3 regions of the Paenibacillus sp. FSL R7-0302 genome follow, and region 1 is predicted to be linked to each of the others. Evidence: riboswitches for the same ligand, from Rfam matches in the RefSeq annotation. Region 1 holds a riboswitch; each other region holds the start of a gene.

Region 1 (11,025 bases):
CGTGCTTCTGATCGCCTTCATTGTCATTGAAAAATTCGCGGCAGAGCCGGTCATCTCCTTCGCCATGTTCCGGAAGCGCCTGTTCGCAACCAGCAGTATCCTGGGGCTGTTCTATGGTTCGGCATTCATCGTAGCAACGGTATATATCCCGATCTACGTTCAGGGGGTATACGGCGGCTCGGCCACCAACTCCGGCCTGATTCTGATGCCGATGATGATCGGTACCGTAATTGGCAGCCAGTCCGGCGGCCTGCTTACCACTAAAACGAGCTTCCGCAACATCATGCTGCTGTCGGCAGTCTGCTTCGTGGGCGGGATCTACTCCCTCAGCACCTTGACCCCGGAGACCTCCCGGATGGCGCTTAATGCCTTCATGGCCCTGACCGGCTTCGGAGTCGGCTTCTCCTTCTCCGTGCTCAGCCTGTCTTCGATCCAGCATTTCGACATGCGCCAGCGCGGCTCGGCAACGTCCACCAGTACCTTCATGCGCTCGCTCGGGATGACGCTGGGGATAACGATCTTCGGCATCATCCAGCGTAACCACTTCGCCTCTGAGCTTAGTACAGCCTTCGGCGACAGCGGTCAGGCCGCTTCCTTCGGCGACCCGCGTTCCGCGTTGACGCCTGAGGCCAGAGCACAGATTCCGCCGCCTGTCCTGGAGAAGATTACGAATTCACTGTCTTCGTCGATCTCGCATACCTTCTTGTGGGCCATCGTTCCGGCGGTGCTTACGGTGGTCTTCGTCCTGCTGATGCCGAAGGACCGTCTGCTGCCGCAGGGCAGCCAGCACGGTGCAAATCAAGGTCAGCGGTAAGCCCATGCCGATGAAGCTGCTGATTCTGGGACTTCTGCTGGAGCGGGATATGCATCCCTACGAGATTACCCTGGTCATGAAGGAACGCTCCATGGATCAAGTCATCAAGCTGCAGACCGGTTCCTTATATTATGCCGTCGACAAGCTGGCCGCAGGCGGTCATATCGAGGCGGTGGAGATCATTCACAGCCCGGACCGGCCGGATAAGACCATCTACCGCATTACGGATAAAGGCAAGGAATTGATGGAGCAGCTCATTCTCCAGCAGATTAAAAAAAGTGATCCGCCGTATCATCCTCTATATATGGCCCTTGCCCTCGCGCGTCATATCGACCAGGGCAAGGTGGCGAAGCTGCTGGAGGAACGCATCCGGGAGGCGGAGCATCAGGTGAATTATGCCTATCAAGTATACGAGGAGCATATCTCCATCGTGCCCCGCTCAGTGCTGCATATGATGTACGGCAGATATGAGCATAGCCAGACCGAGCTGAAATGGCTAAAGCGCCTGTATGAGGATGTGGCCGCCCGTAGCATGAATGATATCGGAAGACCGATTATCACAGACGAATAGAAGTAGTTAGCCGATGGAATTGTTTAGGGAAGACCATATGTGTTTATTAGCAAGTGGAAACGGCTTTACTGTCCTTTTAAAGGGCGGTACCGTTTCAGCGGGAAATAGAAGGATAAGTTATAGTGTGAAACATAAAAAATTTTATATTTGAAGCAAACCGTTGGCGAGCGGGTTGGGCATCCGGCTGTACTACAGTTTCAATTCGTGCGGTGTGCCGGCCCCGCCTGGCGGATACTCTGGAAAGGGAAGTGAAGCTGCGATGAGCGATGACAAAAAGCCGATCAGAGACGAGCGTGACCACCCGGAGCAATACCCTACGGACAAGCCCAGCCTGTTCGATGTAGATGAGAGCCAGCAGCATGTAGACCCGATACCCGTAGAGGACCTGACACTCGAGAAAGAGGAAGAGAAGGATAAAGAGACCACGAAACACCGCTCCTCCAGCGACAAGAGATACCACACCGGGTTCTGAAGGTGTATGCTTTTCCGGTAACCTAACCGGAGCATGCTCAAGCTGAATATGATGGAGGGATCACATTGCTGAATGCGTTACCCCTTAACCGGCGCGGCATACCTGCCAGCCGTATCGCCCTGGGCTGCATGGGGCTGGGCGGCGGCTGGGACCGTGAACCGGTCACGGCTGCGAATATGAAGCAGGGGCATGAGGCGCTGGATGCGGCGCTGTCTATAGGTATTAATTTTTTTGACCATGCGGATATCTATACCCGGGGCAAGGCAGAGAAGGTGTTCGGGCAGATCTTCAAGGAGCGGCCGGGGCTGCGCGGGGACATCCTGCTCCAGTCGAAATGCGGCATCAAGCTGATGGAGCCAGGCGATATCTCCAATAGCTTCGACCTCTCCAGGGAGCACATTCTGTCCAGCGTCGATGGAACTCTCGCACGGCTGGGCACAGAGTATATTGATATTCTGCTGCTGCACCGCCCCGACCCGTTAATGGACCCTGAAGAAGTGGCGGAAGCACTCCATCAGCTCAAGGCCTCCGGCAAGGTGCGCCACTTCGGCGTCTCCAACATGAGCGCCGCCCAGATCCAGCTGTTACAGACTTATTGCGACGAGCCGTTCATTGTCAACCAGCTGCATATGAGCCTGTCCCGGATCAGTTGGGTTGACGCCGTACTCAGCGTGAACCGCGACCCGTGGAAGGACATTACATTCCCGGAGGGCACCATGGAGTATTGCCGTGCCGGGAACATCCAGCTTCAGGCCTGGGGCCCCCTGGCCCAGGGACTCTTCAGCGGACGGCCGCTTGAAGGCCAGCCGGAGAATGTTGTGAATACAGCAGCCATGGTACAGAGACTTGCTGACGGGAAGGGCACAACGCCCGAGGCTATCGTGCTGGCTTGGCTGATGACCCATCCCGCAGCTATTCAGCCCGTCATCGGCACCGTGAATCCGCAGCGGATCGCCGCCTGTGCGGGCGTAGACCAGCTGGAGCTGTCCCGCAAGGAATGGTATGAGCTGTACGTCACCTCGCGCGGGGAGAAGCTTCCTTAAGGGTGTAGTTTGCTGGAGATCCGGATTATTGGACAGGTACACTGAAATTGAACAGGTGCATCGGAGAGGGTACTATCCTTTTATGGACAGTACCTTCTTTGCCGTGGAATACACTAAACCCCATCGTTTAGCCAACTGGTGCCTATCCCTCACCGTCGGATTGTGTTGCGGCCAACACCTTGTATCCTCTGCTTTCTCCAGATTCAGGAGCATTAGTGCTCCTCATTTTCGCGTATCGCCCGCTTTCGCCAGATTCAGGAGCACTAGTGCTCCTCATTTCCGCGTATCGCCCACTTTCACCGGATTCAGGTGCACTAGTGCTCTTCACTACTCTCCCTACCTCCCCATGCTCACCCCTCTCGCCGTTCTCTATAAAGAACATTTGTGAAAAACAGCGATATCCTCAGGTACAACGAGATATCCCATACATTTCGTACTTTATTGCGAACATTCCGCTGAAAATAACATTTTTCTTTTCTGAGCAGCGCGGTGTATGATTTGCTTACGAAATCGTTCTTTATTAAGAACGAATATAACGAATTATTCATTAGCAACTCGAGAGGGGGCTTAGCTATGTACCCCAGATCTGCCAAGCGGCGCAAACGGAAAACGAAGAAGCTCGGCCTGCGGATTCTGCAATCGGGTATGGCCGTATCTGTGCTCCTGATGTATACCTCAGGCCAGATCGGCAGCACCTACGGAGAGTTCAACACCTCCCAGGAACAGATCAGCTCCATCGGGCTGTGCTCGGTTTTCCCGGGTCAGATTGAGCAGTTGTTGTCGGAATTCAGCGGGCATCTAAACACCGTCATAGAGCTTAAAGCTTCCCTTGGCAGCCATAGCATCAGTGGAGTGTATAACACCTCAGTCGCTGCCGGAGAGCTGTCGCTGGCAGAGCTGGATCAGGCTGCGGACGAACTCTCGTCTGAGCTCACTCAAGCTGGCAGCGAGATCGACCTGCTGGAGAAGCAGCTGAGCTTCAACGGAACGGTCTGGCAACACATTCTGCAGGAAATTGGCAATGCAGCGGCCATTCTGCACAAGCTTGGAGGATATATGGTGAATCTCGACCCTAACTGTCTGGAAATCCGTGACGCCCAGTTCTTCGACAAGCTTCAAGAGAGTCTTCATCAAAGCGGGATTCTGTCGGAATCGCTGGCAGAGACATTAAGCGGAATTGTGCAGTATCTTGGCTCGATTCATGATATCGGCGGATCCTTGCCCACCGGCAATCCGGACCGCGTCTTGCTCCGGCAGGATGACTACAGCTTCCCTGCTGAAGAGCCTATCCTCTCATTCGTAACCAGCGCCTACCAGGCAGATTCGCAGGTATCCCCCGCGCTGCTGGCCACGTATGAGCAGTTGAATACCGAATTAACGGCATCCAAGGATACCCTGTCCTCCACCATCCATACCTTACAGGAGCGGCTCACAGAAATCGCTGAAGCCAAAACAACCCTTGAGGACAAGGCGAAGGCACAGCAAGAGGAAGAGGAACGCCTGGCGCTTGAAAAGGCCGAGAAAGCCAGAACGGAGGAAGCCGAACGGCTCGCCATAGAGAAACAGAAGGCTGCTGACGAAGCGCTGAAGCTGGAGCTTGAACAAGAACCAGCCGGGAACCAGCCGGCCGCAACCAGTCTTCCTGACAAAAGCCAGCCGGCAGAGGAGCCTGCTCCCGCAGCGCCTGTAGGGGACAATCCAGCCCCCACAGCTTCAGCAGCAGCAGAGGTTATTCCCACTGCCACTCCGGCGCCGGGGCTTCTTTTACCGGAAGCAACTCCAGATCTACTACCCGGCAGCGTAATTCCGGGCACTGTAATGGACGGCGCGCAGCCTGCTCCTACAGCTACACCGGCTCCACAATCCGACACCAGCAAAGGCGGCGAATAAGATGCGCATCCGAAAAATAGCCAATACGATAATTTCCACTCTGATTCTTATAGTGTTCCTGGTGCTGATCACAGCCGTTGTCATCTCCAAAGCCTCCGGCGGCGAGCCCTCCTTCTTCGGCTACCAGATCAAGACGGTATTATCCGGCTCCATGGAGCCCGGCATCCAGACCGGTTCCATTGTGGCCATTAAGCCGGGCGGGGACATGACCCGGTTCCAGAAGGGCGATGTGATCACTTTTCTGAATCCCGATAATATCCTGATTACCCACCGCGTGGTCGATGCCGAGCTGAACAGTGCTCTGGGGGAAGCCAGCTACACCACCAAGGGCGACAATAATGATTCTGCCGACACCGCAGCCGTTAGTTCCACAAATGTGGTAGGTGAGTACACCGGCGTAACTATCCCCTATGTGGGCTATGCCATGAGCTTCGCAGTCTCCAAAGCCGGAAGCGTAGTGCTGATGATTATTCCCGGACTACTCCTGCTGCTCTACGCGCTGTATTCTTCCTGGAAGGCCGTTGCGGCACTGGAAAAGAAGAACGTCTCGTCTTCCGCAACCAGCGGCGGCGGGCCGGATACTCTGACTGACCTCGTACAATGATCGATTGTCCTCTCCCGTTTACGAAACGCGGAGCCACAATACAGCTTGCCGGAAGCACCGGCTATGCACAAAGCAGACTCATAAGAGAGGGATGAACAAATGAACGTCAAAAAAACATTAGGTCTCGGCGTTGTATCGGCAGCATTAGGCTTAACCCTGGTCGGCGGAGGCACCTTCGCTTACTTCAGCAGCACTTCTACTTCCTCAGCTTCTTTTAACAACGGAACCCTATCATTACAATCTGATCCCTCCGTCATTGTGAATCTCAGCAATCTCAAGCCGGGCGATACCGTCTTACGGGACTTCAAACTCAAAAATGACGGGACGCTCAATATTCCCAAAGTGGTACTGCGCACCTCATCGGCCATTACAGACGCCCAGGGAGACAACGGTTCCCATAATTTCAAGGATGATATTATTGTGACCTTCCTCGTGAACAAGGATAAGAAGGAATCGCCGCTCCTGGTCATCTCGCTGGCCGATCTGGAGCAGGAGAGTCCCGATCTGGTGGCCCGGGGAATTGTCGGAGCGATCTTAGGCGGAGAGAAGTCCGGCATCAAAGCCGGCACCTCGGATAACCTGACCATCCAGTTCGCCTTCAAGGAGACCCTCCAGCCGCAGAACTATTATCAGGGCGATACGCTTGCACTGACTCTGAATTTCGAAGCCAACCAGGAAAAAGGCACGCTCCAATAATTCCACAACAAAACAAACCATTCGAGGAGGAAATCAATCATGGGTATCAAAAAAACATTGGGTCTTGGCGTAGCATCGGCAGCACTGGGCTTGTCTTTAATCGGCGGGGGCACCTTCGCTTACTTCAGTTCCACAGCTACCAGCACGGCAACCTTCGCAGCGGGTACGCTGAAGCTCGGCTCTTCCTTCAATACTCCGGTAGCGCTGACGAATCTGAAGCCGGGAGATTACACCGTCCGCACCTTCACCTTGTCCAATGACGGCACACTGGATATCAAATTCCTGAAGCTTGCCACCACTTACACCGTGACCGATGCCAAGGGCGATAACGCAGGCCAGGATCTCGGAGACCACTTCAAGGTCAAGCTCCTCGATAATACGTACACCGGCGGTTCACTAAGCGGTCATGTGCTGTCCGAGATCTCTCTGAAGGATCTGAAAAACACCCCCAGCTACGATCTCGTAGCAGCAGGCGTACTGCCAGGCGGGATTGCCGCCGCCGGGTCCAAGACCTTCAAGATCGCCTTCGAATTCGTAGACAACACGCTCGATCAGAACATTTTCCAGGGTGACGGCTTAGCGCTGAACTGGACCTTCGATGCGCTTCAAGGAGTGGGAGAAGCCAAGTAGCTCAGGGGCCAGCCTATACAAATGAACATGACTTTGCCGTCCTTTATTAGGAAGGCAGCGTTTCAGCAATCCATCAAGACGGCATATCCTCCCCCATCCGGGCCGGGTATGCCGTTTCTTTTTTCCCGTTGCCGGGTTCAAGATTTTGTCCGTTTTGCGGATTTTTGTTATACTGACAAGAGAAAACGGCTTGGCCGGCCTTTGAACGGGCGGTACCGTTTCAACGAGAAAGATAAGGAGAATGTATAGCGCGAAGCATATCACTTCTTATCTTTTACCAAAAAAGTACGGAGGGCGTTGTAATCGTGTCAGATACTATGGGAAGCCGCATCCACAAACTCCGGCTGGAGAAGGGCTATTCGTTATCCGAGCTTGCCGATAAGGCTGATGTGGCGAAATCATACCTCAGTAATGTGGAACGGAACATTCAATCCAACCCCTCCATTCAATTCATCGAAAAAATCGCTGACGCGCTTCAGGTATCCATTCATGCACTGCTGTATGGCGGATTGGCAGAGACGGAAGAACAGGCTCTGGACGGGGAATGGTTCCGGCTGGTTCAGGAGGCCATGGCCTCCGGTATAAGCAAACGCGAATTCAAGGAATTCCTCGATTACCAGAAATGGCGCATGGAACAAAAGGACAACTAGACGAGCATTGTATGCCACAGGGAAGACTCCGCACGGCAGGGAGGCCGCCTTCGGCGAAGGCAGCCTTTCAAGCGGCATACAGAAAAGGCACAGCGTACCGGACGCTGTGCCTTTTCTGTATGTATCGCAGCAATGATGACCGCCCTTACATCGCCTGGAGCGCCTTCTCACTTAGAAACCGGCGGATATCCTCCGCCGCGATCCCCGCCTGCTTGGCAGACATCAGCAAGTGCACCCATTCTAAATCCAGATCTACTGCCTGCAGCTCGTCATTCCCCTGGTTGGACATATCCAAGAAATCTCCTCCTAGAATTTTCGCGTCCCCAGGCAGTCCGGCCATCATAGTAGTATTGCTACTTTGTAGTATTTCTACTTTAGATCCGAGACTTTGTGCCCCTGTCTTTCGGCAGGTTTACCTTTTACTGGACCCTTTCCATCATGAAAGGATCTGGCAAGAATCGATGAAACCGTTCTCCGCAATAACATTATACAAGATCATGTGAGATTAGTGTGTCGTTTTCTGGAATTTTTTTATGATAAAATCTGAGGAAACTTAGCTGAAATTGCCAGCGGCTTTTATAAATATTTCCAGTTCCAAGTTCAAACCTTATGTAATAGTTTAATTATACTAAAGGGAACGCTATCCGCTCCGCCTTATTTCTATTTATGATAGTTCCGTATGAATACTGTAATGAATCATGCCAAATTGCGAACGGATTGCGCGAAAGTATGAATTGATTACCCCGCCGGAAAGTAGCACAATAAGGTGAGAATGAAACCGCAAACATTTGCAGCTCCGCCAAGTGGCACACTGGATGCCTCGCGTGGAGTTTATCCGTTAGGAGGACCTATTCATGGCAGTCAAAGAGCCCTATAACGACACAGTATGGAGCAAATACTACGGCCCCAACCTGGGCTACATTCAAGAAAGATATGAGCAATTTGTCAAGGACCCCTCTTCTGTTGAACAGCATTACCGCGATCTCTTCACCGTATCCGGCCCCCCTCCGTTGGCACCCGATGCCGAGAGGGCTCCAAGGCCTGCCGTATCAGCAGATGCCGAGTGGCTCAAGAAGGCTGTCAAGGCCTCGAAGCTGATCGCTAATATTCGAATATATGGCCATATGGCCGCAGACATTGACCCGCTGGAGCGCAGCACGAACCCGATGGCCAAATGGCTGGAGCTGGAGACCTACGAGCTTACCCGCGAGGATCTTAATGCCCTGCCCGCTTCGCTGATCTGGGATAATGCCCCTGCGGATGTGCATACCGCGATGGATGCCGTCCACAGAATGCGCCAGGCCTATACACAGACCATTGCTTATGAATTCGGGCATGTGCATGATGAACGCGAGCTGCGCTGGCTCAACAGCCAGGCGGAATCGATGACCTCCCCTGCCCCGCTGAATAATACAGAACGCAAAGAACTGTTGAAGCGGCTGGTTCAGGTGGAGCATTTCGAGACCTTCCTGCACAAGACCTTCGTCGGCCAAAAGCGCTTCAGCCTGGAGGGCAATGATGCCCTTGTGCCGATGCTGGATGAAATTGTGCGGGCTGCCGCGCATGACGGCGCAGAGCATATCCTGATGGGCATGGCCCACCGCGGAAGACTTAATGTGCTGGCTCATATTCTGGGCAAGCCTTATGATATTATTTTCTCAGAGTTCCATCATTCGCCGAACAAAGAGCTGTTCCCTTCGGAAGGCTCTATGGGCGTGACCTACGGCTGGAGCGGTGATGTGAAGTACCATCTCGGGGCTGACCGTGCCGTCCGCGAAGGCGAGACCGTACGCACCCGGATCACGCTGGCCAATAACCCGAGCCATCTTGAATTCGTCAATCCTGTAGTCGAGGGCTTCACACGCGCCGCACAGGAAGAACGCAACGCTCCGGGACTGCCTAAGCTGAACACAAGCAAGGCTATGGCTGTGCTGATGCACGGCGATGCAGCCTTCCCCGGCGAAGGTATTGTCGCTGAGACGCTTAATATCGGCAAATTGCAGGGTTATCAGAATGGCGGTACCGTGCATATTATCGTCAATAACCGGATCGGCTTCACCACAGAGAGCGAGGATTCCCGCTCCACCCATTATGCCAGCGATCTGGCCAAAGGGTATGAGATTCCGGTCGTGCATGTCAATGCCGATGACCCGGAAGCCTGTATTGCCGCAGTCCGTCTGGCCAGCGCTTACCGCCATATGTTCAAGAAGGACTTCCTGATTGATCTGATCGGCTACCGCCGCCACGGACATAATGAAATGGATGATCCCGAGACGACCCAGCCGATTGTGTACGGCAAAGTGCGGAACCACCCTACTGTGTACCGCGCTTATGCAGAACGCCTGGAGCGCGAGAAGGTAATCACAGCCGATGATCTGAAGAACATGATTGCCGAGGCGGAGAGCGTCCTCCAGCAGGCCTTCGATCAGATGAAGGAAGGCAAGCAGAAGAATGCGGAGTCCAAAGCCGCCGTCGCCCTGGATAACGACAGTCCTAAGCAGCGTCCGACCGCCTTCCCTCTGGCCGGTCTGCAGGAGATTAACCGCGAGCTGCTGCGCGTACCGGCCGGCTTCAAGGTCTATCCGAAGCTGGAACGGATTCTGCAGCGCCGCAAGGATGCGCTGAATGACGGAGAGCGGGTAGACTGGGCGCTGGCAGAGACACTTGCCTTCGCTACCATCCTGAAGGATGGCACGCCGATCCGTCTCAGCGGACAGGATTCACAGCGCGGCACCTTCGCCCACCGCCATCTGGTGCTGCATGACAGCGAGAACGGCGAACTCTATTCTCCGCTGCATCAGCTGAGTGATTCCAGCGCTTCGTTCGGCGTCTATAACAGTCCGCTGTCCGAGGCCTCTGTCCTCGGCTTCGAATATGGTTATAACGTGTTCGCACCGGAGACCTTCGTCATCTGGGAGGCTCAATACGGCGACTTCGCCAATGCCGCTCAGGTTATTATCGACCAGTTCATTTCCGCCGGCCGTGCCAAGTGGACGCAGCGCAGCAATCTGACGATCCTGCTGCCTCACGGCTATGAAGGCCAAGGACCAGAGCACTCCAGCGGCCGGATGGAACGGTTCCTCCAGCTCTCCGCCGAGGAGAACTGGACGGTAGCCAACCTGACCAGCGCTGCGCAGTATTTCCATCTGCTCCGCCGTCAGGCCGCGCTCTGCGGACAGCCGGATGCCCGGCCGCTGGTGATCATGGCGCCGAAGAGCCTGATCCGTAACACGCGCAGCACCTCGGCCGGAGCGGACCTCGCTTCGGGCACCTTCCAGCCGGTTCTTCCCGAGCCGCTGCTCGGCAGTAAGCCGGAAGCCGTGAAGCGCCTCGTGGTCTGCAGTGGCAAGGTGGCCATCGACCTGCAGACGGAGCTGGAGGCCGCGCGCGGACAGGACTTCTCCTGGCTGCACATCTTGCGCATGGAACAGCTCTATCCGTTCCCGGAACGCGAGCTTGGCGCTCACCTTAGCGGCTTCAGCTCTCTGGAGGAGATCGTCTGGGTGCAGGAAGAACCGAAGAATATGGGCGGGTGGACGTATGCCGAATCCCGGCTGCGCGCCATCGCACCGCAGAAGGTCACCGTCCAGTATATCGGCCGTCCGGACCGTTCCAGCCCGGCCAGCGGCTATGCGGATGTTCATAGCTTCGAGCA
Region 2 (11,025 bases), on a different contig from region 1:
CTTTCACTGCACCAGCCGGTGAGTACAGACTGACCGTCATGTCCAGTAGCGGCGGAAGCGGCGGGAAGATCGGCATTTGGGCAGCCGGTAAGCTGCTTGCCGAGACAGAGCTGCCTGCGGCGGAAGCCTATCAACAGGTCACACTTCCTGCAGTCACTCTGGAGCAGGGGATACAGGCAGAAGTATACATAACCGGCGGTAATGGCTGGATTAACATTGACGAGGTGAGGGTAGAACGATGACCAAGAAGATACGTGCGGCGGCAACCGTTATACTGATGCTCCTATTATTTATTCTTCCTGTAACAAGTATTTATGCCGAAGGGAATGTATTGCAGAACCCGGGCTTTGAAGAAGGTGAAGACGGGGCTCCGACAGGCTGGAGCAAGGATATGTGGATTGCCGGAGATGCGGCGGGCTCCATATCCGTTCAGTCCGAAGAGGTTCATTCCGGCAGCAAGGCGGCGGTTATCGAGAATCTGGAGCCCAATCACCTGAAGTGGGTGCAGACCGTTACCGTCTTGCCGGATAGCTATTACAGAATCTCTGGATACGTCAAAATAGCCAGCATCGCAGGCGGGGGAATCGGGGCCAATATTTTCCCGGTAGGCATTGGCGGCGGTTATCCTGCTACCAGCGATACCGGCGGTGAATGGCAGCTTCTGGAGTTCATCGGCCAGACCGGCAAGGAGCAGACCGAGATCGGAATCGGCGCTGCGCTGGGCGGCTATGCCAATCTGATTCAAGGTAAAGCCTATTTCGATGATCTGTCCGTAGAGAAGCTGGATACAGTGCCGGAGGGCTCGAATATCATCTCACTGGACAGCGGAGCCCAGGCTCCGCCGGCTGATGCGGACGGCGGAAGCAAGCCGGAGGAAGTGCCGCATAAAGTATCGCCGGCCAAGCTGCTGCTGCTTTCGGGAGTATTCTGCCTGTTTTTTGCTTTTCTATATACAAGAGCCTTCCGCAGTGAGCGCCTGCTGAGACAGGAGGATGTAATCTACACCCGCTGGCTGTACGTTTTGTTCGGGGCGGCATTCATCCTGCGGATCTGGATCAGCCTTACGGCACAGGGCTATAAGAATGATATGAACACCTTCATGGCCTGGGGCCAGCGCCTGACCGACCTTGGACCGGGCAAATTCTATGAGGAAGGTTATTTCGCTGATTACCCGCCGGGGTACTTATATGTGCTATACCTGCTTAGCCTGCTGCGCGGATTGTTTAACTTTGCGGGCGGGTCAGGTGCTGAGACGGTTCTCTTCAAGCTGCCTGCGATGCTCTCTGATCTGGTGCTGGGCTGGATTATCTATAAGAGCGCACGAACCAGGCTCGGCTCCGGGCTGGCTATGGGGCTGATGATGCTATTCCTGTTCAATCCGGCTGTGCTGATGGATTCGGCAGCCTGGGGGCAGGCGGATTCTTTTTTCCTCATCTTCCTGCTGCTCAGTATAATGGGGGTTGTTGATAAGCGCTTCGTACGTGCAGCGGTCTTCTTTGCCGTCGCTACATTAATCAAGCCGCAGGCGCTGATTTTCACACCTGTGCTGCTGCTTGCCTTCTATCATCACCGGGCCTGGAAGCAGCTTGCGCTGGGCGCCCTGTACGGGCTGGGGATTTTCCTTGTCCTTGCAGCCCCGTTCTTCTGGAACAACGGCGGTTTTGCAGGCTTGATTAACCTCTACAAAAGCACACTGTCCTCCTATCCGTATTCCACAGTGAATGCATTCAATCTGTATGCCTTGACTGACCCGATGTGGTCGGCGCTGGATGTGACCTGGCTCGGCATACCGTATCGTATATGGGGCTTTATTTTCATCCTGGTGGCAGTAGCACTTGCTGCTTATTATTCCTTCAATACCAAGGACCGCAAGGATCTCTCCAAGTCCTACTTCATCGCTATGGTGCTGATCACGATTGTCTTCGTATTCGGTACCAAAATGCATGAGCGTTACTTGTATCCGGTACTGATTCTGTCCTTATTCGCCTTCATGGAGAGCCGGGACCGGCGGTTCCTGACCCTGTTCCTCGGGTTCTCCCTGACCCAGTACATCAATGTTGGTTATACACTGGCGTACCTGAATACCGGCGGAAATCCGCCGGCTGACGGCATTGTTCTGGTTACAGCTATTACCACTATCATTCTTGCGATATATCTTCTCTATATTGGATACGATGTATATATCCGCCGAACTGTGAAGCTTTTGCCTGAGCCAGTTACCCCCAAGGAGGCGTACGCAGCAGATCTGCTGCTTGCAGAAGGCATCAAGCCGCTTGCCGCTGCTGAGCGGCGTTCTCCGCTGAAGCTGAAGCGCAGAGACTGGATCTGGATGCTCAGTATCACCGTACTATACGGGACACTTGCCCTCTATCATCTGGGAGATAACAAGGCACCTGAGACTCTGTGGGAGCCGGCAGCCAGCGGCGAGAGCTTCTATGTGGATCTGGGGGAGGCCCATCAACTGGAGCGGGTCAATGTGTTCGGCGGTGTCGGAACAGGGAAGTTTCAGCTGGAATTCAGCCAGACCCCTGATAATTGGAGCAGCCCGCTTGAGGTGAGCGAGGATGTGGGCAATGTCTTCATCTGGAAAAGCCAGCCGCTTAACGTATCCGCAAGATATGTCAAGCTCTCGGTTACGTCTCCAGGCTTCACCCTCAATGAGATGGCCTTCTATGAGCAGGGGGCACCGGAGGTTCCTCTGACGATAGCAAGCGTGACACCCGATTCGGGAGCAGCAGCTAAAAGAGGAACGCCGGCCAATCTGTTCGACGAGCAGTCCGTCATACCCAAGAACTCTAATTTCATGAACAGTACGTATTTTGATGAGATCTATCATGCCCGTACGGCTTATGAGCATTATCATAATATTGTTCCTTATGAGAATACGCATCCGCCGCTTGGCAAGCTGCTGATCGGGGTAGGGATGGAGCTGTTCGGCGTCAATCCGTTCGGGTGGCGGATCATAGGGACCTTGTTCGGGATTGCGATGCTGCCGCTGATCTATATCATGGCGATGCGGTTGTTCCGTAAGACCACCTATGCTGCACTGGCAGCGGGACTATTCGCTCTGGACTTCATGCATTTCACCCAGACACGGATATCGACCATCGATGTGTACGGTGTATTCTTCATTATGCTGATGTTCTATTTCATGCAGCGGTATTTCACGATGAATTTCTACCGGATGCCGCTGCGGACCACACTGGCTCCGCTGTTCTGGTCCGGCCTGTTCTTCGGCATCGGGGTTGCTTCGAAGTGGATCGTGATTTACGGCGGCGCGGGACTTGCTATTATGCTGGTGCTGTCGCTGCTGGACCGCTACCGGGAGTATAAGGCTGCCGGACGCCTGCTGGCTGATGGCAAGCTGAGCGGTCAGGAGCTCAAAGCCGCCTGCCGGACTGCAGATCAGTCCTTCTGGAAGAACACGATCATCACGCTGGCCAGCTGCATCGGATTCTTCGTCATCATTCCGGGAATCATATACAGCCTGTCCTTCATTCCTTCACTATCTGCGTCGGCAGAGGGCTTCACCGTTAAGGGGCTGATTGATGCCCAGAAGAATATGTACAACTATCACAGCCAGCTTGTAGCTACACATCCGTTCGCCTCCTCCTGGTGGGAGTGGCCGTTCATGAAGCGTCCGGTGTGGTTCTTCAGCGGCGGTGAAGGCTTGCCGGCAGGCAAGGCGAGCAGCATAGTAACGATGGGCAATCCGCTGATCTGGTGGACAGGAATCTTCACGATGCTCGCTGCTGTATGGTTCACCCTGAAGCGCCGGGACAAGAGCCTGTATATGATCTGGATCGGCTTCTTCTCACAATATGTTCCGTGGATGCTTGTGCCGCGTGAGACGTTCCTGTACCATTACTTTGCGATGGTGCCGTTTATGATTCTATCCATTGTGTACATTCTGAAGCTGCTTGACGGAAGTTTCCGGGGTGCCAAATATCTGCGGTACGCCTATGTTGCGGCCGCCGCCATCCTGTTTGTAATGTTCTATCCGGTATTGTCCGGCATGCAGGTGAACAGCAGTTATATCATTCATGTACTTCGCTGGTTCCCTTCCTGGGTATTCTAGGAGGGGAGCTGTAAGAGCCGCATAGCTGCTCAAAGCTGATGTTGATGAAGCGCATCAAGGAAGCTGTGGCTTACAATAAATTTAGGAGGAACCCTTGTGAAGGCCAGATATAGTGTAATTGTGCCCATGTATAATGAGGAGGAAGTCATTCAGGTAACGTACGAGCGGCTCAAAAAAGTAATGGATGGTTGCGGCGATTCCTATGAGTTAGTATTCGTCAATGACGGCAGCCGGGACCGTACGGCTGAGATTATGCGCGGCATCAGCAATACGGATGAGCATGTCAAGCTGATTGACTTCTCCCGTAACTTCGGCCATCAGGTGGCGATTACGGCGGGTATGGATTATGCTGAAGGCCAGGCTGTTGTGGTCATTGACGCAGATCTCCAGGACCCGCCGGAGGTCATCCTGCAGATGATCGCCAAGTGGAAGGAAGGCTATGAGGTAGTCTATGCCAAGCGGCTGAAGCGCCACGGAGAGACCTTCTTCAAGAAGGTGACAGCCAAAATCTTTTACCGTCTGCTCAGCAGCATGACCAGTGTGGAGATTCCCACGGACACCGGGGACTTCCGGCTGATCGACCGTAAGGTCTGCGATGTGCTGCGCGGCCTGAAGGAGAAGAACCGTTATGTGCGGGGGCTGGTAAGCTGGGTCGGCTTCCGGCAGACCATGGTGGAATATGTGCGGGAGGAACGCTTCGCCGGGGAGACGAAATATCCGCTGAAGAAAATGATCCGCTTTGCGCTCGACGGAATCACCTCCTTCTCGCACAAGCCGCTCAAAATCGCCTCGTATATCGGATTCTTCCTGTCCTTCTCCAGCTTCATCTACCTGTTTCTGGTCTTATTCCAGAAAGTCTTCACCTCTTGGACTGTGCCGGGCTGGGCATCCATTGTCGGGGTGAACCTGCTGTTTAACGGCATTGTGCTGATGCTGCTGGGCGTCATCGGGGAATACATCGGACGGATCTATGATGAATCGAAGGACAGACCGCTCTATATCGTAAGCGAGACACGGGGCTATCCGGATGCCGAGACCGAAGACACGCGGAAGGAAAGCGACTATGCAAAATAAGGCCTGGAGCGCAGGCATGATCCAGTTTCTGAAATTCAATGCGGTGGGCCTGCTTAACACGTTCATTGATTTTGCGGTATTTACCCTGCTGCATTCCCTGGGGATGCTCAACACCCCTGCACAGATTATTTCCTACAGCGCCGGGACGGCCAACAGCTTTGTCTGGAATAAGAAGGTGACCTTCAAGGGCCGGGACAGAGGAGGCAATAGCGGCTTTGACCGGATGCAGCTGGTGAGATTTATTGTGCTGAATCTGCTGGTGCTGGGCATTTCGGTGCTGCTGATTCATCTGCTGACTGACCGGCTGGGAGTCCAGGTGCTGATGGCCAAGGTGCTGGTTACCTTTATTACAGTAATCATTAATTTCTTTGGAAGCCGGAAGTGGGTATTCTAAAGAGATAGAGCGTATATCTTCCCCGTATTCTGCGGAGGCAGCACTTATTCTATATTGCGGAGGCGATTGTCATGCGGAAGTTATCCTATTTGATTATACTTGCCGGGGTCCTGATTATGCTCTACCCCAAAGGAAGCGAATGGTACGAGGACCGTCAGCAGCAGAAGCTGCTGGAAGAGGCTGAACAGGCCTATAGTGAAATCGTTCCTTCGGCTACGGCTCCTGCCAGCCAGGATCTGAGCAAGCCTTATGCGGAAGTCACCCAGCTGCTGGCGGAAGAGTCTGGTGCGGAAGAGCCGGTGCCCACTACAGCGCCCGAGATTGAAGTGGGAGGCAAGATCACCGCTATTATTGAAATCGATAAAATCGATCTGAAGCTGCCTGTACTGGAGGGCGCCACCAAGACCAATATGAAGCATGCAGCGGCGCATATGAAGGAGACAGCTCCGATTGGCGCGGTAGGCAATGCAGCGATTGCTGCGCATCGGTCAAGAACGGCAGGGCGGCTGTTCAACAGATTGGATGAGGTTGGTAAAGGGGATACCATTACTGTTATTACAAGCGGACAGGAATACAAATATGTTGTATATGATGTATCTATTGTAGAGCCTACCGATATTTCGGTACTGAAGGGAAAGGATGATGATAAGATTTTGACCCTTATTACCTGTGATCCGCTAGTCAACCCTACCCACAGACTTATCATTCACGCGAAGCTGACCTGATTCTATCAGGACAAGGCGATAAAGGTCGAAAAAACATAAAATTTTAGTATATTTGTGGTGAAATCTAGCAATTGGGTCTTGCTAATAGATATAGATATGGTAAGATATAACTATGAAAGCTAATACACGATAAACGGCAAACCTATCGAAAGGTAGGGACGCAAAGCTACAGGGCCTTCCCGTCATGGATGGCAGCCAGTTACCGAATGAAGAGGCTTTTTTTGTTTGTTTTCATTCTGAATCTGTCATTATGTGGTAGTAGATTGGACAGATAAAGCTTATACGATAACGGCAAACCTATCGAAAGGTAGGGACGCAAAGCTAAAGGGCCTTCCCGTAAGAATGGCAGCCAGCTACCGAAAGGGGTTTTATCCATGAAGAAGTTTTATTTAATGCTGATTACACTTTTTGTGATCGTCACTTCCGTGCAGACAGGCACTGCTCAAGCAGCAAATGCAGATTCAAGCTGGTTAAATGTTGGACAACTTGATCAAGGGATTATCGGGGTTTCTTACGATGTTCCTAAGGACAAGAAGATGAAGCTCATGATTACCAAGGACAATAACAGCTATACTTACAACTTATACACTTCCAAACCGACCGAGACGTTCCCGCTGCAACAAGGTAATGGCTCTTACAAGGTCTCCGTTCTTGAGAATACTACCGGCAACAAATATAAAGTACTATCTTCCGAGACTGTATCTCTCTCCATGAGCAATGTGAATGCCGTATATTTGAGCTCTGTACAGAATGTGAAGTGGAGTTCTTCCGATAAATCCGTCCAAAAGGCAGCACAGCTTACAAAGGGTCTGACCACAGATGCAGACAAAGTTAAGGCTATCTACAATTACATCGTAGCTAACGTGAAATATGACTACTCTCTGGCCAACAGTGTAAGCACGGATTATATTCCGAACAACGACAACACACTGGCTACCAACAAAGGGATCTGCTACGATTACGCTTCCTTGTTCGCTACTATGCTCCGCAGTGAAGGAATTCCAACCAAGTTGGTTATGGGGAATACAAGCTATGTAACTTCATACCATGCCTGGAACGAAGTGTTCCTGAACGGCAAATGGGTGACGATTGATACTACAGTGGATGCAGGTCTGGGCAAGAAAACAGCAACAACAGAACTGGTCAAATCAGCAAGCAAATATACTGCAGCGAAATTCTACTAAGAATAGCTGTGAACTATAGCATTATCTGAGACTAACCCGCTTAATGATTAAGCGGGTTATTTTTATTTATATAAAGGTTGCTTTTTAATAGAAGGATAGGTTATTATAAATAAGCGTTGTTGGAGCGGCAAGGGAAATGAGAGATTACTTAAATAAGTGATTTCAAAAATAAAGCTTGCATTGCTCAGATGAACGTGATATATTATAAGAGTTGCTGGTGACGATAACATCGCCGCTGACAACGAGCTTGATCTTTGAAAACTGAACAACGAGTGAGTGGGAAATCACTTCGGTGAGATCCAAAATTAGAGAATGTAAATTCTCGTCAGATGTTTCAAAATGAGCAATCGCTCTTTCTAAATACCAATTTGGAGAGTTTGATCCTGGCTCAGGACGAACGCTGGCGGCGTGCCTAATACATGCAAGTCGAGCGGAGTTTGAGAGGAAGCTTGCTTCCTTTCAGACTTAGCGGCGGACGGGTGAGTAACACGTAGGCAACCTGCCCTCAAGCCTGGGATAACTACCGGAAACGGTAGCTAATACCGGATAATTTCTTTCTTCTCCTGAGGAGAGAATGAAAGGCGGAGCAATCTGCTGCTTGGGGATGGGCCTGCGGCGCATTAGCTAGTTGGTGGGGTAACGGCCCACCAAGGCGACGATGCGTAGCCGACCTGAGAGGGTGAACGGCCACACTGGGACTGAGACACGGCCCAGACTCCTACGGGAGGCAGCAGTAGGGAATCTTCCGCAATGGGCGCAAGCCTGACGGAGCAACGCCGCGTGAGTGATGAAGGTTTTCGGATCGTAAAGCTCTGTTGCCAGGGAAGAACGTCCGGTAGAGTAACTGCTACCGGAGTGACGGTACCTGAGAAGAAAGCCCCGGCTAACTACGTGCCAGCAGCCGCGGTAATACGTAGGGGGCAAGCGTTGTCCGGAATTATTGGGCGTAAAGCGCGCGCAGGCGGTTATTTAAGTCTGGTGTTTAAACCTTGGGCTCAACCTGAGGTCGCACTGGAAACTGGGTGACTTGAGTACAGAAGAGGAAAGTGGAATTCCACGTGTAGCGGTGAAATGCGTAGATATGTGGAGGAACACCAGTGGCGAAGGCGACTTTCTGGGCTGTAACTGACGCTGAGGCGCGAAAGCGTGGGGAGCAAACAGGATTAGATACCCTGGTAGTCCACGCCGTAAACGATGAGTGCTAGGTGTTAGGGGTTTCGATACCCTTGGTGCCGAAGTTAACACAGTAAGCACTCCGCCTGGGGAGTACGGTCGCAAGACTGAAACTCAAAGGAATTGACGGGGACCCGCACAAGCAGTGGAGTATGTGGTTTAATTCGAAGCAACGCGAAGAACCTTACCAGGTCTTGACATCCAACTAACGAAGCAGAGATGCATCAGGTGCCCTTCGGGGAAAGTTGAGACAGGTGGTGCATGGTTGTCGTCAGCTCGTGTCGTGAGATGTTGGGTTAAGTCCCGCAACGAGCGCAACCCTTGACTTTAGTTGCCAGCAGGTGAAGCTGGGCACTCTAGAGTGACTGCCGGTGACAAACCGGAGGAAGGTGGGGATGACGTCAAATCATCATGCCCCTTATGACCTGGGCTACACACGTACTACAATGGCCGGTACAACGGGAAGCGAAGCCGCGAGGTGGAGCCAATCCCAGCAAAGCCGGTCTCAGTTCGGATTGCAGGCTGCAACTCGCCTGCATGAAGTCGGAATTGCTAGTAATCGCGGATCAGCATGCCGCGGTGAATACGTTCCCGGGTCTTGTACACACCGCCCGTCACACCACGAGAGTTTACAACACCCGAAGTCGGTGGGGTAACCCGCAAGGGAGCCAGCCGCCGAAGGTGGGGTAGATGATTGGGGTGAAGTCGTAACAAGGTAGCCGTATCGGAAGGTGCGGCTGGATCACCTCCTTTCTATGGAGAATCGTCTTCTGCAACGAAGACATTCAAATCGGAAGTATTACTTCCACAACTCAGGTTTAGGCCTGTTACTCACTCGTTGGTCAGTTTTGAGAGTTTAAGCTCTCATCTTTACCTTGATCCTTGAAAACTGGATACCGAAACGAATTTGCGTTTTAGAACATTCCTTTAAGCTGAACTTGTGCAAACAAGTTTTGAATTAATGGCGATGCTAAGCGGTTTTCCTAACGGAAAACACATTGGTTAAGCTACTAAGAGCACACGGAGGATGCCTAGGCGCCAGGAGCCGACGAAGGACGTGGCGAACAACGAAACTGCCTCGGGGAGCTGTAAGCAAGCTTTGATCCGGGGGTGTCCGAATGGGGAAACCCAGCTGTGGTAATTCGCAGTTACTCGTATCTGAATACATAGGATACGCAGAGGCAGACCAGGGGAACTGAAACATCTAAGTACCCTGAGGAAGAGAAAACAATAGTGATTCCGTCAGTAGCGGCGAGCGAACGCGGAACAGCCTAAACCAAGAGGCTTGCCTCTTGGGGTTGTGGGACGTCTCACATGGAGTTACAAAGGAATAGAGTAGGTGAAGAGGTCTGGAAAGGCCCGCGATAGAGGTAAAAGCCCTGTAGCCCAAACTGTGTTCTCTCCGAGACGGATCCCGAGTAGTGCGGGGCACGTGAAACCCCGTATGAATCCAGCAGGACCATCTGCTAAGGCTAAATACTACCTGGCGACCGATAGTGAAACAGTACCGTGAGGGAAAGGTGAAAAGCACCCCGGAAGGGGAGTGAAATAGAACCTGAAACCGTGTGCTTACAAAAAGTCAGAGCCCTCTTTATGGGTGATGGCGTGCCTTTTGTAGAATGAACCGGCGAGTTACGTTTAACATGCAAGGTTAAGGTGAGAAGCCGGAGCCGCAGCGAAAGCGAGTCTGAATAGGGCGACTGAGTATGTGGACGTAGACCCGAAACCGTGTGATCTACCCCTGTCCAGGGTGAAGGTGCGGTAACACGCACTGGAGGCCCGAACCCACGCATGTTGAAAAATGCGGGGATGAGGTGGGGGTAGCGGAGAAATTCCAATCGAACTCGGAGATAGCTGGTTCTCCCCGAAATAGCTTTAGGGCTAGCCTCGGTGAATGGAGTGGTGGAGGTAGAGCACTGATTGGGTGCGGGGCCCGCAAGGGTTACCAAGCTCAGTCAAACTCCGAATGCCATTTACTTCTTGCCGGGAGTCAGACAGTGAGTGCTAAGATCCATTGTCAAAAGGGAAACAGCCCAGACCATCAGCTAAGGTCCCCAAGTGTGTGTTAAGTGGGAAAGGATGTGGAGTTGCACAGACAACCAGGATGTTGGCTTAGAAGCAGCCACCATTGAAAGAGTGCGTAATAGCTCACTGGTCGAGTGACTCTGCGCCGAAAATGTAACGGGGCTAAACACACCACCGAAGCTATGGCTAGGATCGACTTCACTGCGCCTTTGAGGCGTGTTTATCCAGAATCATGAATGCCAATAAATCATCTGAAAGGATGGTTGGCTAAATGACTCCAGGGGATAGACACGAACTTCGAAGCTGGAGTGAAGTCGATCCTGGGGTAGGGGAGCGTTGTATGTAGGTTGAAGGTGTACCGTAAGGAGCGCT
Region 3 (11,025 bases), on a different contig from region 1:
CCGTCCTGCGCTGAAGCGTGCATCAATTGGCGGGATGCTGGGCACAGCAGAGCTGCTTGCGGTAGGCAACACGATTGGCGGGGCCCGCCGGGTCAAGCGGTTCCTGAATGCCATGCATGACGATGAGAGCATTCCTGCCCTCTTCGCGCAGAGTGATCTGCTGTCGGAGCAGAAGCATGTTGAGGATGCCATCCGCATGTGTATTGACGAGAACGCCGATGTGATGGATTCGGCGAGCACGGAGCTTGCCGCCATCCGCCGCGAGCTGCGCGGGGGAGAGACACGCATCCGTGAGAAGCTGGATTCGATGATCCGCTCGTCTTCGGTCTCGAAGATGCTGCAGGATCAGCTCGTGACGATCCGTGGTGACCGGTTCGTCATTCCGGTCAAGGCAGAGTACCGCGCCCACTTCGGCGGTATCGTGCATGACCAGTCGGGCTCAGGAGCCACGCTGTTCATCGAGCCGGAATCCATTGTGGCGATGAACAACAAGCTGCGGGAGACGCGGCTGCGCGAAGAACGCGAGATTGAGATCATCCTGCACCGGCTGACTGCGCTGGTAGGCGATATTGCCGAGGAGATGGCTTATGATATCGACATTCTCGGCGAGCTGGACTTCATCTTCGCCAAGGCGCGGCTCGCACGCGACCTGAAGGCTACCCAGCCGCGGATGAATGACCGCGGATACCTGCGCCTGCGCAAGGGCCGCCATCCGCTAATTCCGGCGGAGCAGGTTGTGCCTCTGGATGTGGAACTGGGCAATGATTACCGCTCCATCATCGTGACTGGACCGAATACGGGCGGAAAGACTGTGACCCTCAAGACGATCGGCCTGCTCAGTCTGATGGCCATGTCCGGTCTATTCATTCCGGCCGAGGAAGGCAGCCAGCTGTGTGTCTTCGATGCGATCTACGCTGACATCGGCGATGAGCAGAGCATCGAGCAGAGCCTCAGTACCTTCTCCAGCCATATGACGAATATTATATCCATTCTGAAGCGGATGACACCGAAGAGTCTGATTCTGCTCGATGAGGTCGGGGCAGGAACAGATCCGGCTGAAGGCTCTGCGCTCGCGATAGCGATTCTGGAGAATATTCACCGGACGGAATCCCGGATGGTTGCTACTACACATTACAGTGAACTGAAGGCATACGCTTATGAACGGGCAGGCGTTATTAACGCCAGTATGGAATTCGACGTGCAGAGCCTGAGTCCTACTTACCGGCTGCTGGTCGGTGTACCTGGACGAAGCAATGCGTTCGCTATTGCTGAACGCCTCGGGATGCCAAGTGCGATCCTTGAGCATGCGCGCGGCGAAGTGAAGGAAGAAGATATGCGCGTTGAGCATATGATTGCGTCCCTTGAGGAGAACCGCCTCACCGCGGAGAACGAACGCGTACGGGCGGAAGAGATTCGCCGCGAAGCGGAGGAATTCCGCAAGCGGCAGCAGCAGGAGCTGGAGAAGCTCGAAGGCTCACGCGACAAACGTCTGGAGAAGGCAGAGAAGGATGCCAGCGATCTTCTGGCCAAGGCGCGCAAGGAAGCTGAGGAGATTATCAGTGACCTCCGCCGCCTGGCGCTGGAGGAAGGCGCGTCCGTCAAGGAGCATAAGCTGATCGAAGCGCGCCGCCGGCTGGATGAAGCAGAGCCTGCCCCGCGTAAGAAGGCTGTGCCGCGCAGCACGGTCAAGGCGCCGCGCAAGATTCAGCCAGGGGATGAAGTTAAGGTAGCGAATGTGAATCAGAAGGGCCTTGTGGTTGAGCTGAGCGGCACCAAGGAAGCTGTTGTACAATTCGGCATCATGAAGATGAAGGTCAATCTGAGTGATCTGGAGTTCCTGGCTTCCGCACCGGATGCTCCTCCGCCGGCTCTGCGCAGGGCGACAACGGTCAAGCGTACACGTGATGAGAATATCCGTAATGAGCTTGATTTGCGCGGAGCGAACCTGGAGGAGGCGATAATGGAGACCGACCGCTTCATCGACGAAGCTTTTCTCGGCAATTTGGGGCAGATCTCCATTATCCACGGCAAGGGGACGGGAGTCCTGCGGACAGGAATACAGGAATACCTCCGCAAGCACAAGCATGTCAAAAGCTATCGGCTCGGGAACTACAATGAAGGCGGCGCGGGTGTGACGGTAGCTGAACTGGAGTAGCGCCCATAGTCCGGCAGGGAAGAGGGAAAAGTGTGCAGGATAATATTGATCTTTTGCTGGAACATCCGCTGGGGGCGCTGCTAGGCTACTTCACTGTCGCCATATTGGGGCTGGTCGTATTTTTGTCCTTCTTCGAAATGGTGACGAAATACAACTGCTGGGAAGAGATCCGCAAGGGGAATGTGGCCGTAGCCATGGCAACCGGAGGCAAAATCTTCGGAATCTGCAACATCTTACGCTTCAGCATTGAAGCGGGGGCATCAATCTATGAGACGATGAAATGGTCGGTTGTAGGCTTTTTGCTGCTGCTGCTGGCTTACTTCCTGTTCGAGTTTTTTACTCCGGTCTTTTCAATTGATGAAGAGATTGCTGCGGATAACCGGGCCGTAGGACTGACAGCTATGCTGCTCTCCATATCCTTGTCCTATGTTATCGGCGCGGCCATATTCTGAATAGGGGGCAGGAATGATGAAGATTCTGGTTCGGATTTTGTTTATTTCCGCCCTGGCATTTCTAGCGGCCGGCATTATATATTTAACGGTAAATTGAACCGAATGTGAGGAACGAAGGAGATTATACAGATGGAGACAACAGTTTGCCCATGGTGCCATACCGAGATAGTATGGGATGAGGAGTTTGGACCCGAAGATACCTGTCCTCATTGCAACAACGAGCTTAGCGGATACCGCACAGTGACGATAGGTGCAGAGGATCTGGAGGATGAAGAGCCGGATACACAGGAAGCTTCCAGGGAGGAAAAGATCAGCGACGATGATTTGTGGGATGACGACGACAAGGATAGCGTGGTGCCTGTATGGGGTACGCTGGGCCAGTTCGGCGATGACTATGATCTGAAGCGTTATGAGGACAAGGTCTCCGCTATTCTGGCTGCCCAGCTGGAAGCGCCGGAATGTCCGCAATGCCATGAGCTGATGCTTCACTCCGGTACGCAGCAGGTGGACGGGTTCACCCCGGCAACGCCGGGAGCGCTGGGCGGTGCAGCTGTGCTGAAGCCTCCTTTTGCGCTGAATCTGTACGTCTGTCCTTCCTGCTTCCATGTGCAGCACAGCCTGGCGCAGGAAGACCGCATCCAGCTTGTCCGCAATCTCAGCACCTCAGCCGAATAAAGATCGGATTCATGCTTTCCCTGCCGTCTGGACATGATATGGATAGATGAAGTGTCTAAGGACGAGCAGGGAGGGCTAAGCATGAGAGGTTCAGAACGGGGACAGGCGGCGCTGCTGCTGGCTGTAGGCGGGCTATACCTTCTGGCTACAGTGCTTGCAGGAACGTTCCTCAACGTATATCTGTGGAAAAGCCGGCAGAACTTCGCCATGATCGGCTGGTTCACCGTGGCCCAGCAGCTTGCCGTGGGTCTCAGCTTTTGGCTGGGCGGCAAGTGGGTGAAAGAGCGTAACACAATGAATGCCCTACGGCTGGGAATTGCCGTATCGGGCTTTTTTTATTTGCTGGTGCTGTGGCTGCGGGGCGACGCGATTCATTACATTTGGCCGCTGGGCGGGGTCCTCGGGCTATCCATCGGGCTGTACTGGCTGGCGTTCAATATTGTTTTCTTCGAGATTACGGATGCCAAGAACCGCGATTACTATAACGGGTGGATGGGCCTGCTGGGTTCCCTGACGGGAATAGCCGGACCCTGGGTGTCCGGCTGGATGATCTCCCGTTGGCATGGCGGGCAGGGATACCGCATGGTATTTATACTGTCGCTCTGTATTTACGGGGTTGCTGCTATACTCAGCTTCGGCCTGCGCAAGCGGCCGCGCGGCGAAGCCTATCTCTGGCTGGAGCCCTGGCGCGAGCTTACCCGCAGACGCAGCTCTTGGCGTCCAGTGGCGGCAGCGCTAGTGTTCCAGGGCATCCGGGAAGGCGTATTCTCCTTCCTCATCGGTCTGCTCGTCTACATTGCAGCACAGGAGGAGAGCAAGCTGGGACAGTTCGCCCTGCTGACCTCCGCCGTCTCCCTGATCAGCTATTATGCGGCCGGCAGATGGTTCAAACCCCGTGCCCGGCTCGGCGGTATGCTGGCTGGCAGCCTGCTGCTCATCGCCTTCCTTCTTCCGCTGTTGTGGAAGGTGAGCTTCACCACCCTCCTAATCATGGGAATCGGGACCTCGCTCTGCCTGCCGCTCTACATGCTGCCGATGCTGTCCACCAGCTTCGACCTGATGGGAGTGTCCGAGGAGAGCGCCGGCAAACGCGTGGAGCTGGTAGTGCTCAGGGAGCTTAGCTTGATGAGCGGCCGCCTCCTCGGCCTGCTGATCTTCATCGCCGTACTGTCGCTGGACCAGTCCCCGCAGACGATTACTCTGCTCATGCTGCTGCTGGGTGCCGCGCCGCTGGGGAGCTGGGTGGTGGTACGGGGGTTGCTGAATTGGAATGTTCACAAAAATAACAATATTATATGATTCAAATATAGGGTATTATTGCCAAGGTAAGTACAGATTGTAATTGAAGTGAATTACACATGATTTCTCTTGAATTAACCATTAGAACTAAAAAGGCAAACCTGTACGAAAGTCAGGGACGCAAAGCCACGGGCCTTATCACAGGGAGGGGGACACCCCTCTGTGAATGGCAGCCGGGCCGCTCTTTCCGGTGGTTTTTTTGCGCCCTTTTTTAAATGATTTTTTAATTGAGCGGAGGTCTTTTATGACAAATAGGAAAAGCTTGATATGTAAGGTACTGTGTTTTATTATTCTGGCTCAATTTCTCGCCCCTTTTATGGAATTCTCAGGGATGAAAATTTCCGCACAGGACAGTATGCTCAAAATCCGGTTTCAGCCCGCAGAAACTCCCGTACAGGAAGGGGAGCTTGCAGATTCTGGAGCCGTTTTTAGCGTCAAAAACCAATACTCCTACGGCTGGAACATAGATCATACTGATGCAACCGTCTCAAGAGATACATACGACGACTCCAGCATAAGCAGCCTGACACGAATCCATCCGGATGGGAAGTGGGAAATTGCGCTAGACAATGGTACTTATGAAGTCTCAGTAACCGTAGGTGACTCTGTATACAGCAGCAACAATTCACTTGCCGTAGAGAATGTCAAATTGATGGAGGGACTGTCTCTTGAAGCAGGGCAGTATAAAACGATCAAGAAGAAGGTTGCTGTTGAAGATGGAAGACTGACTTTAAGTCAAATCAATGCTACTGGAATTGAGACTGCTCTAAATAGCATAGATATTTCATTGATGAATACATACACTCCCACTTTGATCCCGCCTCAAATCCGCCTGCCTTTTGAACCCAATAAGGTTGCCGGAGACAAAGTTCTTCTGTCTGGAAGTATGACCAATATACATAACGCTCCGCCGTTTATCAGGGTAAATGGTCTGCAGGGAGAGATCTCCCGGCATATCCGCGAACAAATAGAATCCATCGGACAACAAATACAGCAGGTTAGCAAAAATGCAGTGGCAATAAGAAATGCTGATATTGAAACGATTCAAAGCTCTATCCGCTCAAACAGCAACAAGCCTGCAATAATAGCAGTTGGGCAGATGAATCTAGAATCAAGCGTTTCGTTCGGAAGTGAAGAACAGCCTGTCATCTTAATCGCAGATGGCATCAATACGAACCGGAGTCTGAATATAACAGTTTACGGATCGTTAATCCTCCGTGGAGGATTAAATGCAAATACTGAGTTGGATGTTAATGTTATCAACCCTGCACCAGATGAGAATCTTGGTAACCTATGGGTACAGGGGACTGTGCATTTGAATAATAATTCCAATGTGCATGTAGATAATGAATTGTTTGCAGGTTCTTTGGTTTATAACAATGGCTCGCTCGATCTATCCGCGAAACGGGTAGTAGTACAAGGCAATATGAATATCAATACTATGGTAACTATGAATGTAGACGAAGAAATGTCTGTAGGAGAAGTGGTATCCAATAACTCAAGGGCAGAACTTAATGTAGCCCAAGGAGACCTCTTCGTCCGGGACAACGTCAGTATAAATAATCATTTGAATATCAATACAGGCGGATTATTTGCAGTTGGCGGCAATGTCATCTCGAATCAAAGACCTGTAATTCACACGGGGAATGAGCAAGCAGGACGTACATTATTGAAGTATGTTCTGTCCGGCCTTAAGGCTGAGTATTACAGCAGTAAAGATTTTACGGGCAAGAAGGCAGTGAAGGTTGATGATACCATCTCTCTATCAGGTCAGCCTCTTCTGGGTGTGCCGGGAGTAGCGGACCAGCGCTTCTCCGTTAGATGGACTGGGCAGATTCAACCTAACTATACAGACCAATATACTTTCTCGGTTAAAACGTCAGGTGGAGTCAGACTTTGGGTGAATGATCAGCTCCTGGTCGATGCCTGGACAGCGAAGCAGCATGTGGAGCAAGGGACCATCCAGCTTGAAGCCGGTAAAAAATATGATCTGAAGATGGAATACGCGAATGACATGGGGAATCCTCAGGCCAGCTTACTGTGGGAGAGTGAGCAGCAGATTCGTGAAGTGGTACCCTCTGCATCTTTAAGACCTTTTTCTATACCAGCAGTAAATGCAAGTGCAACAGACTCAGCCATTACACTGGGCTGGCCTTCTTTGTTCAATGCGGACGGATATGAGGTGGAATTTGATAAGGAGGTTGCCGTCCTTGGCAGTGAACCTGATTTTACCAAGGAGGAGCTTAGTCCGGGAACAGAACATCTCTATCGTATTCGGGCAATCAGTGGCGACATCAAAGGGGAGTGGTCAATAACTTCTTCTTATTGGACCTTACCGGCTGCACCACTGAATATTCAAATGAATGCAACAAGCCATACCATTACTCTTGAATGGGAGCCGGTCATCGGAGCCTCCAGTTATGAAATAGAGGTTAATAACAGCACGAAGAATATAGGACCGGTGCTAACTTACCAGGAGAATGATCTGAATCCAAACATGCCCAAAGTATTCCGTATCCGGGCGGTGAACAGCAGCGGAGCAGGAGCATGGAGCGAAGTGGTTACGAAGACTACTCTGGTTGGAGTACCCTCCAAGCTGCAGGGAACAGCAGACGAGCGGTCTGTTCATCTGAACTGGGATGCTGTATCAGGGGCTGCCTCGTATGATTTGGAGATAGACGGAACCGTTAGTAATAGCATCATGGATCATTCGTATATACATGACAACCTGCAATCTAACAGCGAGCACAGTTATCGTGTACGGGCTAAGAACGATGATGGAATCAGTGAATGGAGCGATCCCATTACAGTGTACACTTCGCCTGGAGTTCCCCAGAACCTTATAGCGCAAGTCGAAGGAACCTCAGTTCATGTGACCTGGGATAAAGTGGCCGGGGCCACAGGATATGACATCGAGGTAGATGGGGACGTGCTGGATAATGAAATGAAGCTTGAATTCACTCATTCACAGCTCCCGTTGAATTCAGAGCATACCTACAGAGTGCGGGCCAAGAATGAGAACAGAGTCGGAAGCTGGACCCAAACAATTGTTTATTCTACTCATGCGGGAGTTCCTAATAATATTCAGACTACAGCGAATAGCAACGAAATCACCATAACGTGGGACATAGTTGCAGGTGCCCTGAGTTACGATATTGAACTGGATGGGACAACGATTCGCAACATTTCGGATAACCTCTACATCCACAAGAAGCTGGCACCCTTCTCCACGCACAAATATAGAGTAAGAGCTGTTAATGCGGCAGGAGCAGCCGAATGGAGCGGATACGTAACTGTAACCACGACCTTCGGCAAACCATCTAATCTGAAGGCATTAGCCAAGAATACAAGTATTGAACTTACGTGGGACAAGGTAGAGAGTGCGACTGGCTATGATCTCCTGGTAGATGGCGAGGTTCTGAATAATGAAGAATCGTTATCCTATAAGCATACTGAATTGGAACCCTATTCCTGGCATAATTATCGGGTCAGAGCGAAGCAGGGAAGCTTTCTTGGAGAATGGAGCGAACCTCTGACGATTTCAACAGTGCTCGGGATTCCGGGAAATGTAAAGACGGAGACCAAGAGCAATCAAATCCGATTATCCTGGGATTCAGTTAAGGGTGCTACCGGCTACGAAATTGAAGCGGACGGTACAATTATTGACAATGGCAGCAAGATGGCTTTCACGCATACCAGTTTGTTGCCTAACACCAAGCACAATTATCGGATACGGGCCAAGAACACTCAGGCCGTCAGCGATTGGAGTGAATGGACTACCATTGTTACTGGTGTTACAGCACCAGAGGTGCCTAAGAATCTTAGAGGTGAAGTGACGGTGAATTCCGTTCAGCTTGCCTGGGATTCCGTGAATGGCGCGTCCAGCTATGATTTGGAGATAGATGGACAAGTCGTTTCAAATTCCAACCAGTTGGAATACAAACATAGCGGACTTGAGCCCAATACAATGCACGCTTATCGCGTTCGGGCTAAGAATGCAGGAGCGACGAGCGACTGGTCAGAGATTTTGAAGAAAACAACGACTCCTGCAGTAACAATCAAGCCGGAAAAGGATACTCAGCTCAATTTTGTAATGATCATCCCTTATAAAAGTGACAAATCTGAGCGCAGAGTTACGGTCACGTATAATGCCAATGATCTTGAGGTGATGGATCTGCGGGCAGAGACTCCGGACATGGAGCTTGGGACTGGCGGTATTGCAGGCACACCAGTGAATGTAATCCAGTTTGAACCGGGGAAAATTGTCTTCAGCGTACAAATGAGCAATAAGGCTGCGATGAACACTATTATTTTCAATGCGAAGACGAATCAATTTACTAAAGTAACCTATACCATAGAGTAGATTTTATAGAGGTGAGAGTGGAAAACTATGAAAAATATATTCTTAAAATCTATTACTATTTTCATGGCATTAATGTTAATTATCCTTATTTCGGGATTGTTTCCAGGGAATGAAGTTGTCAAGGCTTCAAATACTGATATTGTTTCCTATGCGGATGTGCGTATTCCTGCTTGGTATGAGAAATCTGAAATTATTACATATGATGCGCATGGATGGTTATCCGGAGATTTTCAAGAGACAGTTATAACTGATATTCAATATAATAAATTGACAAAAAAAATGTCCCTTAGAGTAGTTCCGGCTCAATACAATTTAAAAATGTCTCTCAATACCGACACCATGTATTATAACACTTCTACATTTATTAATATGTTTGCACGGATGCAATTAAAACATCCTAACCAAGACGGTTATGGGTATTTATCGTATGAACTGGTTAAAGCCTCTTATGAAACTGTCCATAGTAGTAATTATCGTACTATTGACGCAATTATTGATGCTAGCACAGGTGTTATAAATCCAATTCAAATGGAGTTAGATGAACCTCCAACAAAACTATTATGGAGTGCGTTTTTTTCGAAAACTTTTAGTGATGGATACAACTGGCAGGGAGATAAAGAATTTTATGGAAGAAGAAATTTTGAAATTGATCTTGTTCCGAATAGTGAGCCTACCCTTGATATTTTGAATTCAAGCAATCAATTTATAAGTGGAAGCTCCAATTTCATACCCTTAGTTAGAGTTGCAGACCCTAATGGGGATCAACTTGAAATAAAATACTATTTAGATTCCGACACAGAGCCTCGAGAGGTTAAAGCAGTAACGAATACAACATCAGGCCAAACTGTTTCATTCAACGTATTAAACACTTCAAATCTGTACGAAGGCAGCCATAACATCCGCTTTACCGCCAGCGACGGAAAAGTCACCACCCAGAATTCGGTTACCATCGTTGTAGATAAATCACCACCTGTGATTGGAAATATCAATATTATTTCTTCAGATTCACAGGTTCAAGTATCGGGAACAGCGGCAGATTCCATATCAGGGCTGGATAACGTTCCATATCGTTACACAGTGGGAAGTCAGTCGAGCGGCTGGACCACAAATCCAAGCTTTACGGCAACAGGATTAACCTCCAATACCGCATTGTATACGAAGATTGAAGCGAGAGATAAAGTGGGGAATATCGCTGTTCATGAGCAGAATGTCTATACGAGAGCACAGGTTCCATCACTATCTCTTCAGCAAAATGGTGAAACCTCGCTAGTAATGCAGCTTCATGATCAGAATGCCGCTTCAACCCAATATTTAATTCAGATGGGTACTGCTTATGTTAATTCATCCGGTACGCTCACCTCTTCACCTGTATGGATTACCCCGTCTGGCAAGACCGTGGTGATTAACGGATTAACAGCAAATACTTCATACTCCTTCCAGGTGAAGGCAAGGAATAATGAAGGGCTGGAGACAGCATTTGGAGGTCCGGCAACCGGAACTACATTAGCCGCTGCACCTGAAGGGATTACTGCGGAAGCTTCACAGCAATGGATTAAGCTATCATGGCCGCCATCAGCAGGTGCATTAGGTTATGAGGTAGAGACAGGGGGAGCGATTATCAATAATGGAACCTCCACCTCATATACGCAAAATGGATTATTACCGAATACTCAGCACACCTACAGAGTTAGAATTATCAATCCGGGAGGTGCGGGGAGCTGGAGTAAGGCTTTTACTCAGATGACACTGCCTGAACCGCCGGCTTCACCACTCAATCTATTGACAGCTCCTTCGCAGAAGTTCGTTTCATTAACCTGGGATCTGGTTCCTCATGCTACACGGTATGAAGTAGAGGCAGATGGAGTTGTATTGGATAATGGAAAGCTGAACTCCTTCACGCACAAAGATCTGGAAGCCTCCACAGAGCATACGTATCGTGTGCGGGCCGGTAACGCAGGAGGGGTGAGTGAATGGAGCGCAGCTGCCATACAACAGACCTGGCCTAACCCGCCAGAGACCCCCACGAAGATATCTGCAGTACAGGATATCCATACGGTAACTGTGAAGTGGGAGGAGATGGA

Evidence for each region. A riboswitch is a leader RNA that binds a small molecule or an ion and turns the genes downstream of it on or off. The one in region 1 is predicted to bind cyclic di-GMP.
Region 2: linked by a shared signal. The riboswitch ahead of MKY96_RS25640 (transglutaminase-like domain-containing protein) and the one ahead of MKY96_RS26885 (anti-repressor SinI family protein) in region 1 are both predicted to bind cyclic di-GMP.
Region 3: linked by a shared signal. The riboswitch ahead of MKY96_RS19895 (fibronectin type III domain-containing protein) and the one ahead of MKY96_RS26885 (anti-repressor SinI family protein) in region 1 are both predicted to bind cyclic di-GMP.

The regions. Positions count from the first base shown of each region.
Region 1 is NZ_JBBOWB010000002.1:263,886-274,910, forward strand. It holds gene MKY96_RS26840 (MDR family MFS transporter) at 1-814, shown strand, start outside; gene MKY96_RS26845 (PadR family transcriptional regulator) at 792-1,385, shown strand; gene MKY96_RS26850 (hypothetical protein) at 1,645-1,857, shown strand; gene MKY96_RS26855 (aldo/keto reductase) at 1,923-2,900, shown strand; gene MKY96_RS26860 (hypothetical protein) at 3,474-4,790, shown strand; gene sipW (signal peptidase I SipW) at 4,792-5,394, shown strand; gene MKY96_RS26870 (TasA family protein) at 5,494-6,090, shown strand; gene MKY96_RS26875 (TasA family protein) at 6,130-6,720, shown strand; gene MKY96_RS26880 (helix-turn-helix domain-containing protein) at 7,038-7,370, shown strand; gene MKY96_RS26885 (anti-repressor SinI family protein) at 7,516-7,659, opposite strand; cyclic di-GMP riboswitch class I at 7,694-7,797, opposite strand; gene MKY96_RS26890 (2-oxoglutarate dehydrogenase E1 component) at 8,225-11,025, shown strand, end outside.
Region 2 is NZ_JBBOWB010000001.1:5,950,506-5,961,530, reverse strand. It holds gene MKY96_RS25665 (ArnT family glycosyltransferase) at 1-242, shown strand, start outside; gene MKY96_RS25660 (glycosyltransferase family 39 protein) at 239-4,078, shown strand; gene MKY96_RS25655 (glycosyltransferase family 2 protein) at 4,175-5,152, shown strand; gene MKY96_RS25650 (GtrA family protein) at 5,142-5,546, shown strand; gene MKY96_RS25645 (class D sortase) at 5,618-6,271, shown strand; cyclic di-GMP riboswitch class I at 6,397-6,478, shown strand; cyclic di-GMP riboswitch class I at 6,552-6,632, shown strand; gene MKY96_RS25640 (transglutaminase-like domain-containing protein) at 6,646-7,455, shown strand; rRNA gene MKY96_RS25635 (16S ribosomal RNA) at 7,821-9,381, shown strand; rRNA gene MKY96_RS25630 (23S ribosomal RNA) at 9,629-11,025, shown strand, end outside.
Region 3 is NZ_JBBOWB010000001.1:4,597,691-4,608,715, reverse strand. It holds gene MKY96_RS19915 (endonuclease MutS2) at 1-2,155, shown strand, start outside; gene MKY96_RS19910 (DUF350 domain-containing protein) at 2,188-2,607, shown strand; gene MKY96_RS19905 (hypothetical protein) at 2,737-3,282, shown strand; gene MKY96_RS19900 (MFS transporter) at 3,364-4,581, shown strand; cyclic di-GMP riboswitch class I at 4,666-4,767, shown strand; gene MKY96_RS19895 (fibronectin type III domain-containing protein) at 4,748-8,944, shown strand; gene MKY96_RS19890 (fibronectin type III domain-containing protein) at 8,972-11,025, shown strand, end outside.